DNA from 4 places in the Kocuria sp. KKT182 genome. Region 3 is predicted to be linked to each of the others. Evidence: riboswitches for the same ligand, from Rfam matches in the RefSeq annotation. Region 3 holds a riboswitch; each other region holds the start of a gene.
What was found. Region 3 has a riboswitch for S-adenosylmethionine ahead of ACZ2G1_RS13215 (acyl-CoA dehydrogenase family protein). Riboswitches for the same ligand answer to the same signal wherever they lie in the genome.
Positions count from the first base shown of each region.

Region 1: linked by a shared signal. The riboswitch ahead of ACZ2G1_RS17155 (hypothetical protein) and the one ahead of ACZ2G1_RS13215 (acyl-CoA dehydrogenase family protein) in region 3 are both predicted to bind S-adenosylmethionine.
Region 2: linked by a shared signal. The riboswitch ahead of ACZ2G1_RS08725 (LLM class flavin-dependent oxidoreductase) and the one ahead of ACZ2G1_RS13215 (acyl-CoA dehydrogenase family protein) in region 3 are both predicted to bind S-adenosylmethionine.
Region 4: linked by a shared signal. The riboswitch ahead of ACZ2G1_RS09050 (methylenetetrahydrofolate reductase) and the one ahead of ACZ2G1_RS13215 (acyl-CoA dehydrogenase family protein) in region 3 are both predicted to bind S-adenosylmethionine.

Region 1 covers NZ_CM145757.1:3,701,441-3,704,616, reverse strand. Annotated here, with positions in the region: gene ACZ2G1_RS17165 (glycosyltransferase family 4 protein) at 54-1,229, shown strand; gene ACZ2G1_RS17160 (PIN domain-containing protein) at 1,233-1,616, opposite strand; gene ACZ2G1_RS17155 (hypothetical protein) at 1,628-1,855, opposite strand; SAM riboswitch class IV at 1,869-1,994, opposite strand; gene ACZ2G1_RS17150 (hypothetical protein) at 2,412-2,708, shown strand; gene ACZ2G1_RS17145 (hypothetical protein) at 2,811-2,999, opposite strand; gene cspE (transcription antiterminator/RNA stability regulator CspE) at 3,107-3,176, opposite strand, start outside.
Region 2 covers NZ_CM145757.1:1,887,310-1,890,485, reverse strand. Annotated here, with positions in the region: gene ACZ2G1_RS08735 (maleylpyruvate isomerase N-terminal domain-containing protein) at 1-553, shown strand, start outside; gene ACZ2G1_RS08730 (CoA-binding protein) at 639-1,103, shown strand; SAM riboswitch class IV at 1,246-1,360, shown strand; gene ACZ2G1_RS08725 (LLM class flavin-dependent oxidoreductase) at 1,439-2,857, shown strand; gene ACZ2G1_RS08720 (baeRF2 domain-containing protein) at 2,951-3,176, opposite strand, start outside.
Region 3 covers NZ_CM145757.1:2,812,688-2,815,863, forward strand. Annotated here, with positions in the region: gene moeB (molybdopterin-synthase adenylyltransferase MoeB) at 1-1,007, shown strand, start outside; SAM riboswitch class I at 1,139-1,233, shown strand; gene ACZ2G1_RS13215 (acyl-CoA dehydrogenase family protein) at 1,347-2,684, shown strand; gene ACZ2G1_RS13220 (MFS transporter) at 2,688-3,176, shown strand, end outside.
Region 4 covers NZ_CM145757.1:1,953,611-1,956,786, forward strand. Annotated here, with positions in the region: gene ACZ2G1_RS09030 (amino acid permease) at 1-96, shown strand, start outside; gene ACZ2G1_RS09035 (VOC family protein) at 179-595, opposite strand; gene ACZ2G1_RS09040 (SRPBCC family protein) at 598-1,095, opposite strand; gene ACZ2G1_RS09045 (ArsR/SmtB family transcription factor) at 1,099-1,452, opposite strand; SAM riboswitch class I at 1,704-1,810, shown strand; gene ACZ2G1_RS09050 (methylenetetrahydrofolate reductase) at 1,881-2,807, shown strand; gene metE (5-methyltetrahydropteroyltriglutamate--homocysteine S-methyltransferase) at 2,864-3,176, shown strand, end outside.

The sequences.
Region 1 (3,176 bases), 890 kb from region 3:
CGGGCCACGCCCCGCTCGCCGTCCGGTCGCCCGGCCCCGGCAGGCTCGGGAGCATGAGAGTCGCCGTGGTCGCCGAGCAGTTCCTCCCCCACCTCAACGGAGTCACCCACTCGGTGCTGCGGGTCGTCGAGCAGCTGGTCGCCGGCGGGCACGACGTCGTGGTCGTGGCGCCCTCCTACGAACCCGCGCCGCTCGGGCGCCCGGCGGAGCAGGTCGTCGAGGACCTCGACGGGGTGCCGGTGCACCGGCTGCCAGCCGTTCCGCTCACCGGCTACCCCGCCGTGCGGGTGGCCGGCGGGACCGTGGCCCGGGTGCGGCGGCAGCTGGAGCGCTTCCGGCCTGACGTGGTCCACGTGGCCTCCCCGTTCGTGCTGGGCCGCCGGGCGATCCTGGCGGCCCAGCAGCTCGGGGTGCCGTGCGTGGCGGTCTACCAGACCGACGTGCCCGGCTACGCGGCCAAGTACGGGGCCCCGTTCCTCGAGCAGCTCCTGTGGGGGCACGTGCGCTCCATGCACAACCTCGCCACGCTCACGCTCGCGCCGTCCACCGCGGCGGTCCGGCAGCTCACCGAGCACGGCGTCCAGGACGTGCACCTGTGGCGGCGCGGGGTGGACACCACCCGCTTCTCCCCCCGGCACCGGGACGAGCGGTGGCGGGAGGAGGTCGGCGGCGGCCGGCGGATCGTCGGCTACGTGGGCCGGATCGCCCCGGAGAAGCAGGTCGAGGACCTCTCCGCGGTCGCGGACCTGCCCGGCACCCGCCTGGTGGTCGTGGGCTCGGGCCCGGAGGAGGACGCCCTGCGCCGCCGGCTCCCGCAGGCCCACTTCACCGGGCGCCGCAGCGGTGCCGACCTGGCGCGCATCATGGCGTCCTTCGACGTGTTCGTCCACCCCGGCGAGTTCGAGACGTTCTGCCAGACGATCCAGGAGGCCATGGCCTCGGGGGTGCCGGTGGTCGCGACCGGCCGGGGCGGTCCCCTCGACCTCGTGGACCGGTCCCGCACCGGCTGGCTCTATCCCCCGGGCGATCTCGGGGCGCTGCGCGGGTACGTGGCGGATCTCCTGGGCGACGAGGCGAAGCGGGCCGCGTTCGGCGTCGCGGCGCACGCGGCGGTCCAGGGCCGGACGTGGGACGTGCTGGTCGGGCAGCTGCTCGAGCACTACGAGCGCGCCGTGGCGCTCTCGGCGCAGGGGCAGGGGCGCAGCCGCCGGCACCGCCGGGCCGTCTGAGGGCTACCGGCGGGCGGGGGACGCATCCAGTACGGGCGCCCCGGTGCCGGCGTACCGCCCCGGCTCCGCGGTCAGCACGGTCAGCCCGTGGACCAGGGCCGTGGCCGCGGTGAGCCCGGCGAGCGGGTCGGCCGCCCCCGTCGCGGCCAGTGCTCCCCACGCCCGGGCCACGGCGGCGTCCGCGGGGAGGACCCGGCCCGGGAAGCGCAGCTCGAGCTGCTCCGCCCACAGCGTCTCGTCGGGCCGCTCGGCGAGCAGCTCCCCGAGCACCGTGGCGGGCAGGAACAGCCGCCGGTGTCCGTGCCGGCGCAGGACCTCGGCCAGCTCGGGGCAGCGCTCCGGGGTGCGCACCCCCAGCAGCACGGAACGGTCCAGGAGGAGGTCCACGGCGGCGGGCCTCAGGCCGCGGCGGCGAGCTCCCCGCGGGCCGGAGCCAGCAGGAAGTCCACGAACTCGGTGCGGACCTGCACCACGCGGGCGTAGTCCTCGACGCTCATGGCGGAGACGCTGATCGCCGGGACGCTCGGCGCGGGGTCGCGGCGGGTCCCGTCCCCGGTGGCCGGGACGGCGTGGGAGGGCTGGGGGAACGCGCCCGTGCGGGCGGCGGAGTGGCGGGGGTCGGACATGACCGGGATCCTTCGTGCGCTCTTGCTCGCACCGGGTACCGCTGCTGCGGCGATGCGAGCCGCTTCGTCATCCGAACCACCCGTGAACATGGGGTTGGTGCCCGGTCAAGTCGGAGCTTGCCGACCGGGTCTCTTGAAGCTCTCCCCATTGAACCACATCGGCCGAACAGTGTCCGCGTGCGGCGACCTGGCCGGATCCGGTGCCCCCTCCTGTGCACAGGCCTTCCCCGGGGTGTCACCGCCCGGACATCTCGACGACACATCGTTGCGCTGGAATGGGTCCCGTAGGACCGGGGACGGCGCAGGCGACGGCCCCGCGCATTACGTTTCAGTGACACAACTCACGACTCGCTTGTCGAGGTGTCGGTGCCGCGGGGTAGCCTGAACCTGCTTCTCGAGATGCGGCGTCCACGCCCTCGGCCGGAGATCGACGATCCCCGGCGGAACCGTGGAGGGGCTCCGACCCGCTGCGCGCCAACCCGATGTTCCCGGGTGGATCGGATGACGAAGCGGCGGGCAACGCCATCGGATGCCTGCAAGAACGTCAGGAGAAAACATGACCATGTCCGAAGAAAGAACAGCCATCACCACCGACCAGCGCGAGGAGTGGATCGACGTGACCGTCACCGCCCTCCCCGATCTCCACCTCGTCCGTCTCACGTCGACCGACGGGGACGTGCAGGAGTACCTGAGCCCCGAGGCCGACGACCTGGCCGCCGCGGCGGAGCACACGGAGGGTACGGCGCAATGGTGCGCCAAGTACCGCCAGCTCCTCGTTCCCGGAGCCCTCGCGGCGACCGGACGGCACCCGTTCTTCAAGCTCCACCCCTCGTCCCTCCCGCTGTCGGCATAGCCGGCGGACAGGAGCGCACGGAGGCCGCAGCCCGTCGGGCTGCGGCCTCCGTCGTGCGGGAGGACGGTGACGTCCGGAGCGCCGGTGGGACCCGCGGGGTGCTCACTCGAGGCCGTAGTCCCCCGCCGAGCCCCAGCCGCCGCCGGCCTCGTCGGCGGAGCCGTCGAATCCCCACTCGGAGGCCTCGACCTCGAACGGCACGGAGACGTCCAGCTCGGCGTCGGAGACCCGGTTCACCACGAAGGGGTCCTCCGGCTCCTCCGCGGCGGGGAGCGGATCGGGAACGGTCACGGCGCTTCCTCCCGGTGCTGCTCGGCGGGTACGACGACAGAACCGCCGCCGGGCGCAGCCCGACGACGGTTCTGGAGGATCAACGGGCCGGAGCCCGCGGAAGATCCTTAGGAGATGACGTTGATGTTCGCAGCCTGGGGGCCCTTGGGGCCGTCCTGGGTCTCGAACTCGACGCGG
Region 2 (3,176 bases), 930 kb from region 3:
GGTCCGGGACCTCACCCACCACTGCGCGATGGACGCCCTGCGGGGGCTGGTCGCGCTGCATACGCCCACCACCGCCCGCCCCGACCGGGACGCCGCGACCTACTGGACCGACTGGGGCGGCGATCCCGCGGGGGCCGCCGAGGCCCGGCGCCACACCCGCGTGGCCGCGTCCATGGTCCTGGACTGGGAGCCGGTGCGCGCCCTCCACCGCGAGACCACCCGGGCGCTCGTGCACGCCGCGCAGCACTGCGGCGACGGCGCGGTCCGCACCCAGGGGCACGTGCTGCGCGTCGAGGACCTGCTGAGCACCCTCGCGGTGGAGGCCACGGTCCACCACCTGGACCTGATCCAGCACCTGGACGGCTCCCCGGGTCCCGCCGTGGACGGGCTCGCCGAGGTCCGCCGGGTCCTCACCGACCTGTGGGAGCGGGAACCGCTCGAGCACTGGAGCGACGAGCACTTCGCCCGCGTGGGCACCGGCCGGGCGGAGCTGACCGCCCAGGAGCGTGCGGAGCTGGGCGCGCACGCGGACCTCCTGCCGCTCTTCTCCTGACCCTCCCCCCTCCGCGAGGTCGCCGACACGTGCAATCCCGCGGAGGAAGAAGGAGGGGGAACGGGTTCCGTGCCAGGCTGGGGGCATGAGCCGCAACGACCCCGCCGTCATCGACCGCCTCATGACACGGCCCGGCCGGTGGGCCGTGGTGGGGCTGACCGGCAACACGGCCCGTCCGGCGCACTCGGTGGCGAAGCGGATCCGGGACGACCTCGGCATGACGATCGTCCCGGTCAACCCGAAGGGCGAGCCGGTGCACGGCGAGCCCGGCCACCGCACGCTCGCCGAGGTCCCGGGGCCGATCGACGTGGTGGACTGCTTCGTGAACTCCCGCCGCGTCGGCGCGGTGGTGGACCAGGCCATCGCCGTGGGCGCCGCCGCGGTGTGGCTGCAGCTGGGCGTCGTCGACGAGGACGCCGCCGCCCGGGCGGAGCGGGCCGGCCTCGACGTGGTCATGGACACCTGCCCCCTGATCGAGCTCCGGTCCCTGCTCCGGCGGGGCTGGACCCTGGACCCGGGCCGGACCCCGCCGCTCGCCCCGCCCGGCTGAACGACCCGGCTGAGCGACCCGGCGGAGCCGCCCGAACCGGGTGGGCGCAGGCCCGATGCGGGCCGGGACCGTCCCCGTGCGGCGGGACCGCACAGGGGTTGCACCCGGTCAGGGGCCACCCGCTAAGCTGTCCCCCGACGACGATGACGAGTCCCGACACGAAGCTCTGGCTGGTCGGGCGGCAACCCTCTCCCGTAGCGGGGTGCCCCAGATGAACATCGGGCCGCGGTGCACGTGCTCCGCGGCAAGTACGGCGCCCACCAGTGCGTCGGACCCGCGGGCAGGTCTCCACGACGCACGGGCGCGGGTCGGCATCGACCCGGGAGGAACACCCCATGAGCAAGCGCATCGCCCTGAACGCCTTCGACATGACCTGCGTGGGCCACCAGGCCCCCGGTCTGTGGAAGCACCCCCGCTCCCGGGCGGACGAGTACAACACGATCGAGTACTGGACGGACGTCGCCCAGGTCCTGGAGAAGGGGCTCTTCGACGCGCTGTTCCTCGCGGACGTCGTCGGGTACTACGACGTCTACCAGAACTCCGCGGCGCCGGTGATCCGGGACGCTACCCAGATCCCGGTCAACGACCCCTTCATGCAGATCTCCGCGATGGCGGCCGTGACGAAGCACCTCGGCTTCGGCGTGACGAGCGCGATCACCTACGAGCAGCCGTACCCGCTCGCCCGGAAGTTCGCGACCCTCGACCACCTCACGAAGGGCCGGATGGGCTTCAACGTGGTGACGTCCTACCTGAAGTCGGCCGCCGAGAACCACGGGCTGACGGAGCAGATCTCCCACGACGAGCGCTACGAGATCGCCGAGGAGTTCATGGAGGTCTGCTACAAGCTCTGGGAGGGCTCCTGGGAGGACGGCGCGGTCCGGCGCGACCGGGTCAACGGGGTCTTCGCCGACCCGGCGCTCGTCCACCCGATCCAGCACCACGGCAGGTACTTCGACGTCCCCGGCATCGGGCTGACCGAGCCGTCCCCGCAGCGCACGCCGCTGATCTTCCAGGCCGGGGCCTCCTCCCGCGGGCGGGCGTTCGCCGGCCGCCACGCGGAGGCGGTGTTCGTGGGCGGCATCCGCCCGGACCTGACCCGGGTGGTGACCGACAAGCTGCGCGACGAGGCGGAGGCCGGCGGCCGGAACCGGGACGACCTCAAGATCTTCGCCATGCTGCACGTGATCGTCGACGAGACCGACGCGAAGGCCGAGCAGAAGCGCCGCGACTACGAGCGGTACGCGGACACCGACGGCGCGCTGGGCCTCGTGGGCGGCTGGTCCGGGCTGGACCTGGGCCGCTACGACGAGAACGACGTCCTGGAGTACATCAAGACCGACTCGATCCAGTCCTTCCTGACCCCCTTCACCACGGCCGACCCGCACAAGAAGTGGACGATCAAGGAGGTCGCCAAGCACATCTCGATGGGCGGCATGGGCGTGCCGATCGTCGGGTCCCCGCAGACCGTGGCCGACGAGCTCGAGCGGTGGATCGACGAGGGCGGGCTGGACGGCATCAACCTCGCCTACCACGTGTCCCCGGGCTCGTTCGAGGACTTCGTGGAGTGGGTCGTGCCGGAGCTGCAGAAGCGCGGCCGCTACCGCACCGGCTACGAGGGCACCACGCTGCGCGAGAACCTCTACGGCAAGGGGCAGACCAAGGTGCTCGGCACCCACCCCGCCGCCGCGTTCCGGGGCGCCTACGCGGGCAGGCCCTCCGCCGCGGACACCCCCGCCCGCCAGCTGGCCCTCTGACCCCCGTCCCCTGACCCCGCGGCTCCGCCGGGAGCACGGGGCAGGGCACGGACGAGGGGCCCCCGCGTGCGGGGGCCCCTCGTCCGTGCCGGGTCAGGACGCCGGTGCGGCGCTCCAGCGCAGCAGGGCCGCGACGTCCGTGCCGTGGGGCAGCGCCCCCGGCGGCACGAAGACGGGGCGGCCGTCGGTCAGCACCGCGGCGCGCACCAGCGCGGCGTCGGCGGAGACCCGGCCCAGCACGCCGGCGCCCACGGCCTCCGACTCCTCCAGGGCGATCCACGGCTCGGCGTCCAGGGCGATGAGCTGCTGCTCCGTGTCC
Region 3 (3,176 bases):
TGCAGTACCTCGCCGCGGCGGGGGTCGGGACCCTCGGGATCGTCGACGACGACGTGGTGGCGGTCTCCAACCTGCAGCGCCAGGTGGTGCACACGACCGCCGACGTCGGCCGTCCCAAGGCCGTCTCCGCCGCCGAGGCCGTCACCGCGCTCAACCCGCTGGTGGAGGTCCGCACCCACCCCGTCCGGCTGGACGCGGACAACGCCGTGGACATCATCGGCGGGTACGACCTGGTCCTGGACGGCGCCGACAACTTCGCGACCCGCTACGTGGTCAGCGACGCCGCCGCCCTGACCAGAACACCCTGCGTGTGGGGCTCCATCCTGCGCTTCGAGGGGCAGGTCAGCGTGTTCTGGGCCGGGCACGGGCCCACCTACCGGGACCTCTACCCCGAGGCCCCGCCGGACGGCGAGGTGCCCAGCTGCGCCGAGGGCGGGGTCTTCGGCATGCTCCCCGCCACCGTCGGCGCGGTCATGGTCACCGAGGCCGTCAAGCTCGTCACCGGCACCGGGGAGCCCCTGCTCGGACGGGTGCTGCTGCACGACGCGCTCGCGATGACCTGGCGCGAGATGCGGCTCACCCCGGATCCCGACGCCGCCCCGGTCACCGCGGTGGCCCAGCCCGCCGCGGTCTGCGCGCTGCCCGGCGCGGACGCCTCCGAGACCGTCGGGTCGGCCGAGCTGGCCCGGCTGCTCGAGCGCCGGGAGCGCGGGGAGGCGTCCTTCGCCCTGGTGGACGTGCGCGAGGACTGGGAGCGGGAGCTCGTGGCCATCGACGGCGCCGTGCCCGTCCCGCTGCAGGAGATCCTCGACCGCGGCGCGGACGCCCTGCCCCCGGAGGCCCGTGGCACGGACCTCGTGCTGCACTGCAAGGCCGGGGCCCGCTCCGCGACCGCGCTCGCCGCGCTGCGCTCCTTCTACGCCGGGCGGGAGGAGCGGGTCCGCCACCTCGAGGGCGGGGTGCTCGCCTGGGCGGCACAGGTGGACCCGGACCAGCCGGTCTACTGATCCGGTCTCCTGCGGCACACCGCTACACCACCGCGGAGGACGTGACCTTCTGTGACGCCGTCGTGACATTCCATGACGTGCGCCCGTCATCCGGTTGGTCCCGGACCGGGCGGTCTGATGCCATGGCAAGCGCCCCATTCAGAGCGGCTGAGAGATCTGGCTCGACGACGCCGCAGCAACCCGCCCTCCACCGGGGTCAGGGTGCTAATGCCAGAACCGATGGAGATCCCGGATCTGCAGTCGGTCCGTGACGTCAGCCTCCGGCGCTGCCGCCACCGGGCCCGCCCCCGGCGCGACCGGCCGACCGGCAATCCTCGGTGCGACCGAGAGGACCCCCGCATGACCCCGAGCACGGTCGAGGAGACCACCGCCCATCCCCGCGCCGGCACGGACCTCGCCGCCGGCCTGCCCGGGGACTACGCCGGGCTGCGGGAGCACTTCCGGCCGCTGTTCGCGGAGATCGCCGCCGGCGCCCTGGACCGGGACCTCCGGCGCGCGCTGCCCTACGCGGAGGTCGGCCGGCTGGACCGGGCCGGGTTCGGTGCCCTGCGCGTCCCGGCGGCCCACGGCGGCCCCGGGGTCAGCCTCGAGGACTTCACCCGGCTGCTGGTCGACCTGGCCGAGGCCGACTCCAACATCGCCCACCTCTACCGCTCCCACCACGGCTTCGTGGAGTCCCTGCGCTTCCTGCCCCGGGAGCTCCAGGAGGTCTGGTACCCGCGGGTGCTGGCCGGAGCCACCGTCGGCAACGCCTCCACGGAGAAGGGCGGCAACGCGCTGGGCACCCTGAACACCGTGCTGAGCCGGACCGCCGAGGGCTGGGAGCTCACCGGCCGGAAGTTCTACGCCACCGGCTCCGTCTTCTGCGACTACACCCGCGTCTCGGCCGCCCTGGACGGCCGCGACGGGCGGCGCTTCGCCGTCGTCGCCACGGACGCCGAGGGCGTGACGCTCGAGGACGACTGGGACGGCTTCGGGCAGAAGCTCACCGGCACCGGCACCGCGGTCTTCGAGCGGGTGCGCGTCCCGGAGGACGCCGTGCTGGACCGCACCGCCGGCAGCGCGGAGGCCGTCCACGAGGCCGCCTTCTTCCAGCTCGTGCTGCTGGCCGTGCTGGCCGGCATCGCCCGGGCGGCCCGGCGGGACGCGGTGGAGACCATCGCCGGACGCCGGCGGACCTTCAACACCGGGCTCGGCCTGCCGTTCCGCGACGACCCGCTGATCCAGGAGGCCACCGGGCGGATCTCCGCCAAGGCCTTCGCCGCCGAGGCCACCGTCCTGCACGCCGCCCGCGCCCTGGACGCCGGGATCGCCGCCGCCGCAGCGGCCGGCGCCGACCGGCCGGACTTCACCGGGGCCCTCCCGGCGGCGCTGCACGAGTCCGAGATCGCCGTGGAGCACGCCCAGGTCACCGTGCCGGAGCTGGCGCTCGGCGCGGCCCAGGACCTGTTCCTCACCGTGGGCGCCTCCGCCACGTCCACGGCCAAGGGCCTGGACCGGCACTGGCGCAACGCCCAGACCGTGGCCACCCACAACCCGATCGCCTTCCGCGCCCGAGCCCTCGGCGACTACCTCATCAACGGCACCCTGCCGGAGGGCCTGAACGCCATCGGCGACGCGAGGACCGGCGCCACGACCGATGTCACGGCCGACGCCGACCGAACCCCAGGAGCCTGACGCATGAGCACCACGACCACGGCCGCCCCGGGCCGCAGCAGCATCGTCCACGGCAAGAAGCGCGTCCTGGCCTCGGCCTTCGCCGGGACCACCATCGAGTGGTACGACTTCTACCTCTACGGCACCGCCGCCGCACTCGTCTTCAACGTCCAGTTCTTCCCCATGGCCACCGAGCTCGGCGGCATCGTGGCGTCCTTCGCCACGCTCGCGGTCGGGGTGATCGCCCGACCCTTGGGCGGGATCATCGCCGGGCACCTGGGGGACCGGATCGGCCGCAAGGCCCTGCTGGTGGCCTCGCTGCTGCTCATGGGCGTGGCCTCCACCCTGATCGGCCTGCTGCCCACCTATGAGGTGATCGGCTGGTGGGCCGTCGTCGGCCTCGTGGTCCTGCGCATCCTCCAGGGCCTGTCCGCCGGTGCCGAGTGGGGCGGCTCCGCGCTGCTGAGCGTGGAGCACTCACCGGCCCGCCACCGCGGGTTCTTCGGGTCCTTC
Region 4 (3,176 bases), 860 kb from region 3:
CGGGGCCAGCTCCTGCTCACGGCCGGGCTGGTGGCGCTCATCGCCCTGGCCTCGAAGGTGCTCGGCCGCCGGGCCGAGCACGCCCCGCAGGACTGATCCGGCGGAGCCGCGGCTCCGCCGGGGCCACGGGCACAGGACATGCCGCGGTGCGCGGCCGTCGCCGGCGCCGGTGACGGTGTCAGAGGCGGTGCTCCGGCGGGATCAGCGGGCGCTCGGCGCGGACCCGCAGCTCCTGGACCGCCCACGAGTTGCCGTCGGGGTCGCTGAAGCCGAAGACGGTGCCGCCGTCCCGCTCGTCGAGCACCGTGATCCCGCTCACCTCCACGCCCCGGGACAGCAGCTCCTCGCGGGCCGCCCGGGCGTCCGCGACCACCAGCTGGAGCCCGCGCAGGGATCCGGGGGCCATCTCCCGGTGGGCGGGGAGGTTGCCCACCACGATCGAGCAGCCGGACCCGGGCGGGGTCAGCTGGGCGATGTCCATCTGCTCGGTGGTGGTGTGGTGGTCGAGGTGGAAGCCGACCTGGTCCCGGTAGAACTCCACGGCCCGGTCGACGTCGCGCACCGGCACCAGCACCACCTCGAGCGTCCAGTCCACGGTCAGACCCCGCCCTGCGCGGTCCGCCCGCCCAGCAGCTCCTCGAGCCGCTCGTAGCCCTCGGCCACGCCCTTCTCCATGCCGGATCCGACCATCCCGTCGCGGGCCTCCTGGGACGCGTGGACGGTGTGCCCGCGCAGCCGGCACCGGCCGTCGCCCAGGTCCTCGAAATGCAGGTACTCCAGGTCCACGGCGTCGGGCCAGTCCTCGTACTCGAAGGTCTGGACCACGAGCTCGTTCTCGCGCACCGTGTGGAAGACGCCGCGGAAGGCGTACTCCTCGGTGCTGTCCTCGCCGCGCTGGACGAACCGGTAGGCGCCGCCGGGGCGGAACTCGAAGCCGTCGATCCGGGTCCGCAGCCCGCGCGGCCCGATCCACTGCCGGAACAGCTCGGGGTCGGCGTGGGCGCGGAAGACGTCGGCCACGGGGTGGTCGAACTCGCGCTCGAAGTCGATGAAGGGCAGGCCGTCGGGGACGGTCAGGTGCAGTGCGTGTCCCATGGTTCAGTCCTGGGTGTGCTGGCCGCGGTCCGCGGCTCGGGTGTCGAGCACGGCGTCGAGGCGGCGGAACTGCTCCTCCCGGACCAGCCGGTACCGGTCGATCCACGCGGTGAGCGCCTCGAGCCGTGCGGGGTCCAGGTGGACGGGCCGGCGCTGGGCGTCACGGGTGCGCGTGACGAGCTGCGCCTGCTCGAGGACCTGGATGTGCTTCGAGACCGCCTGGAGGGAGATCGCGAAGGGTTCCGCCAGTTCGGTGACCGTGGCCGGTCCGCGGCTGAGCCGGGCGACGATGCGGCGGCGGACCGGGTCGGCCAGGGCCAGGAAGGCCCTGTCGAGCTCGTCGTCGCCGGGATCCACGGTGTTCGTCAACTGATTCCTTGATCAACCTGTTGGTTGTCAAAGACTAGGCCGCCCGCCCCGGCCCGGCAAGACCCGAGACCGGATCGTGACGGCCCCGGACCTGCGCTCCTCATGGGCCTCGCCGCCGGTGCGTCGTCGCGCGTCCGTGTTGCGTCCTGTGACGCCGCGGTCGTCACAGTCGGCGCACCGGCGTCTTCTGGGCGCCCGCACTTGGCAGCGCGGCGGGGCAGCCGCTGGAATGGGTCCTGCATCTATCCAGAGCGGCCGAGAGACCTGGCTCGTCGACGCCGCAGCAACCATCCGCGCCCCCGCCACGGGGTGCGCGGAACGGTGCTCCCGCCAGGACCGATGGAGCTGTCGCAGCCTCCCGGGTCCACTCCGGGACGGCTGCTGCCCTCCCTCGGGGTGACCCTTGGAGGAAGAACGTGACACCACGCCCGACCGCCCGGCCGGCGCCGCCGTCCCTGTCCTACGAGCTCTATCCGCCGCGCAGCGCGGCGAGCGCCGACACGCTGCTGCGGACCATCGAGGAGCTCGAGCCCACCCGTCCCGACCACGTCTCGGTGACGTACAGCGGGGACGAGCAGCGCCGGGACAGCTCGCTCGCCCTGCTCGACCACCTCCTGGCGCGCACGAGCCTGCGGCCCCTGGCCCACCTGACGTGCGTCGGCAGCACCCGGGCCGAGCTGGAGCAGACCGTGGCCGCACTGGTCCGCCGCGGCGTCCGGGGCGTCCTGGCCCTGCGCGGCGACCTCGACCCGGGGGCCGAGCCGGGCGAGCTGCGGCACGCCGGCGAGCTCGTGGAGCTCGTGCGCGAGGTCGAGCAGCGCCACACCGCGGCCCTGGCGGCCGGCCGGCTCGCCGTGGGCGTGGCCGCCTACCCGACCCGGCACCCGGAGTCGCCGTCCTTCCGGCACGACGTCGAGGTGCTGCTGGCCAAGCAGCGCTCCGGGGCGGACTTCGCGATCACGCAGGTCTACTTCCGCCCGCAGCGCTACGAGCGCCTGGTCGCGGCGGCGCGGGCGGCCGGGGTGACGATCCCGATCGTCCCGGGGATCATGCCGGTCACCGACCCGCGGCGGCTCCGGACGCTGTGCCGGCTGGCGGGCCTGGCGCCCCACCCGGGCCTGGCCGCCGCGCTGGAGGACGCGCCCGGTCCTGCCGAGCGGCACCGCGCCGGCGTGGCCTTCGCGGCGCGGCTGGCCCGCGCCGCCCTGGACGCCGGCGCCCCCGGGCTGCACCTCTACACCTTCAACGAGCACGGGGCCGCGCTCGACCTGCTGGAGCACGTGGACCTCCCGCGCGTCCCGCACGTGCCCGTCGCGCTCGAGGACCTTCTGCTCCCCGCCTGAGCACGCGCCCACCCACCGTTCCGCACGACCCCTCGACACCCCTTCAGGAGACCACCATGACCACTGTCCCGTTCCCCGCCGCCACCATCACCGGCTACCCCCGGATCGGCCGCCGCCGCGAGCTGAAGAAGGCCCTGGAGGCCTACTGGGCCGGGCGCTCGACCCGCGAGGAGCTCGAGTCTGCGGCCGCCGACCTGCAGCTGGCGACCCACCGCCGGCTCGTGGAGCTGGGCCTCGGCGCCCGGGACTCGTCCCTGCCCGCGGCGTTCCCCCTCTACGACCAGGTCCTGGACACCACCGTGGCCCTCGGGGCGGTGCCGGCCCGCTTCGCCGATCTCGCCGACGCCGAGGGCCGGCTCGGCCTCGACG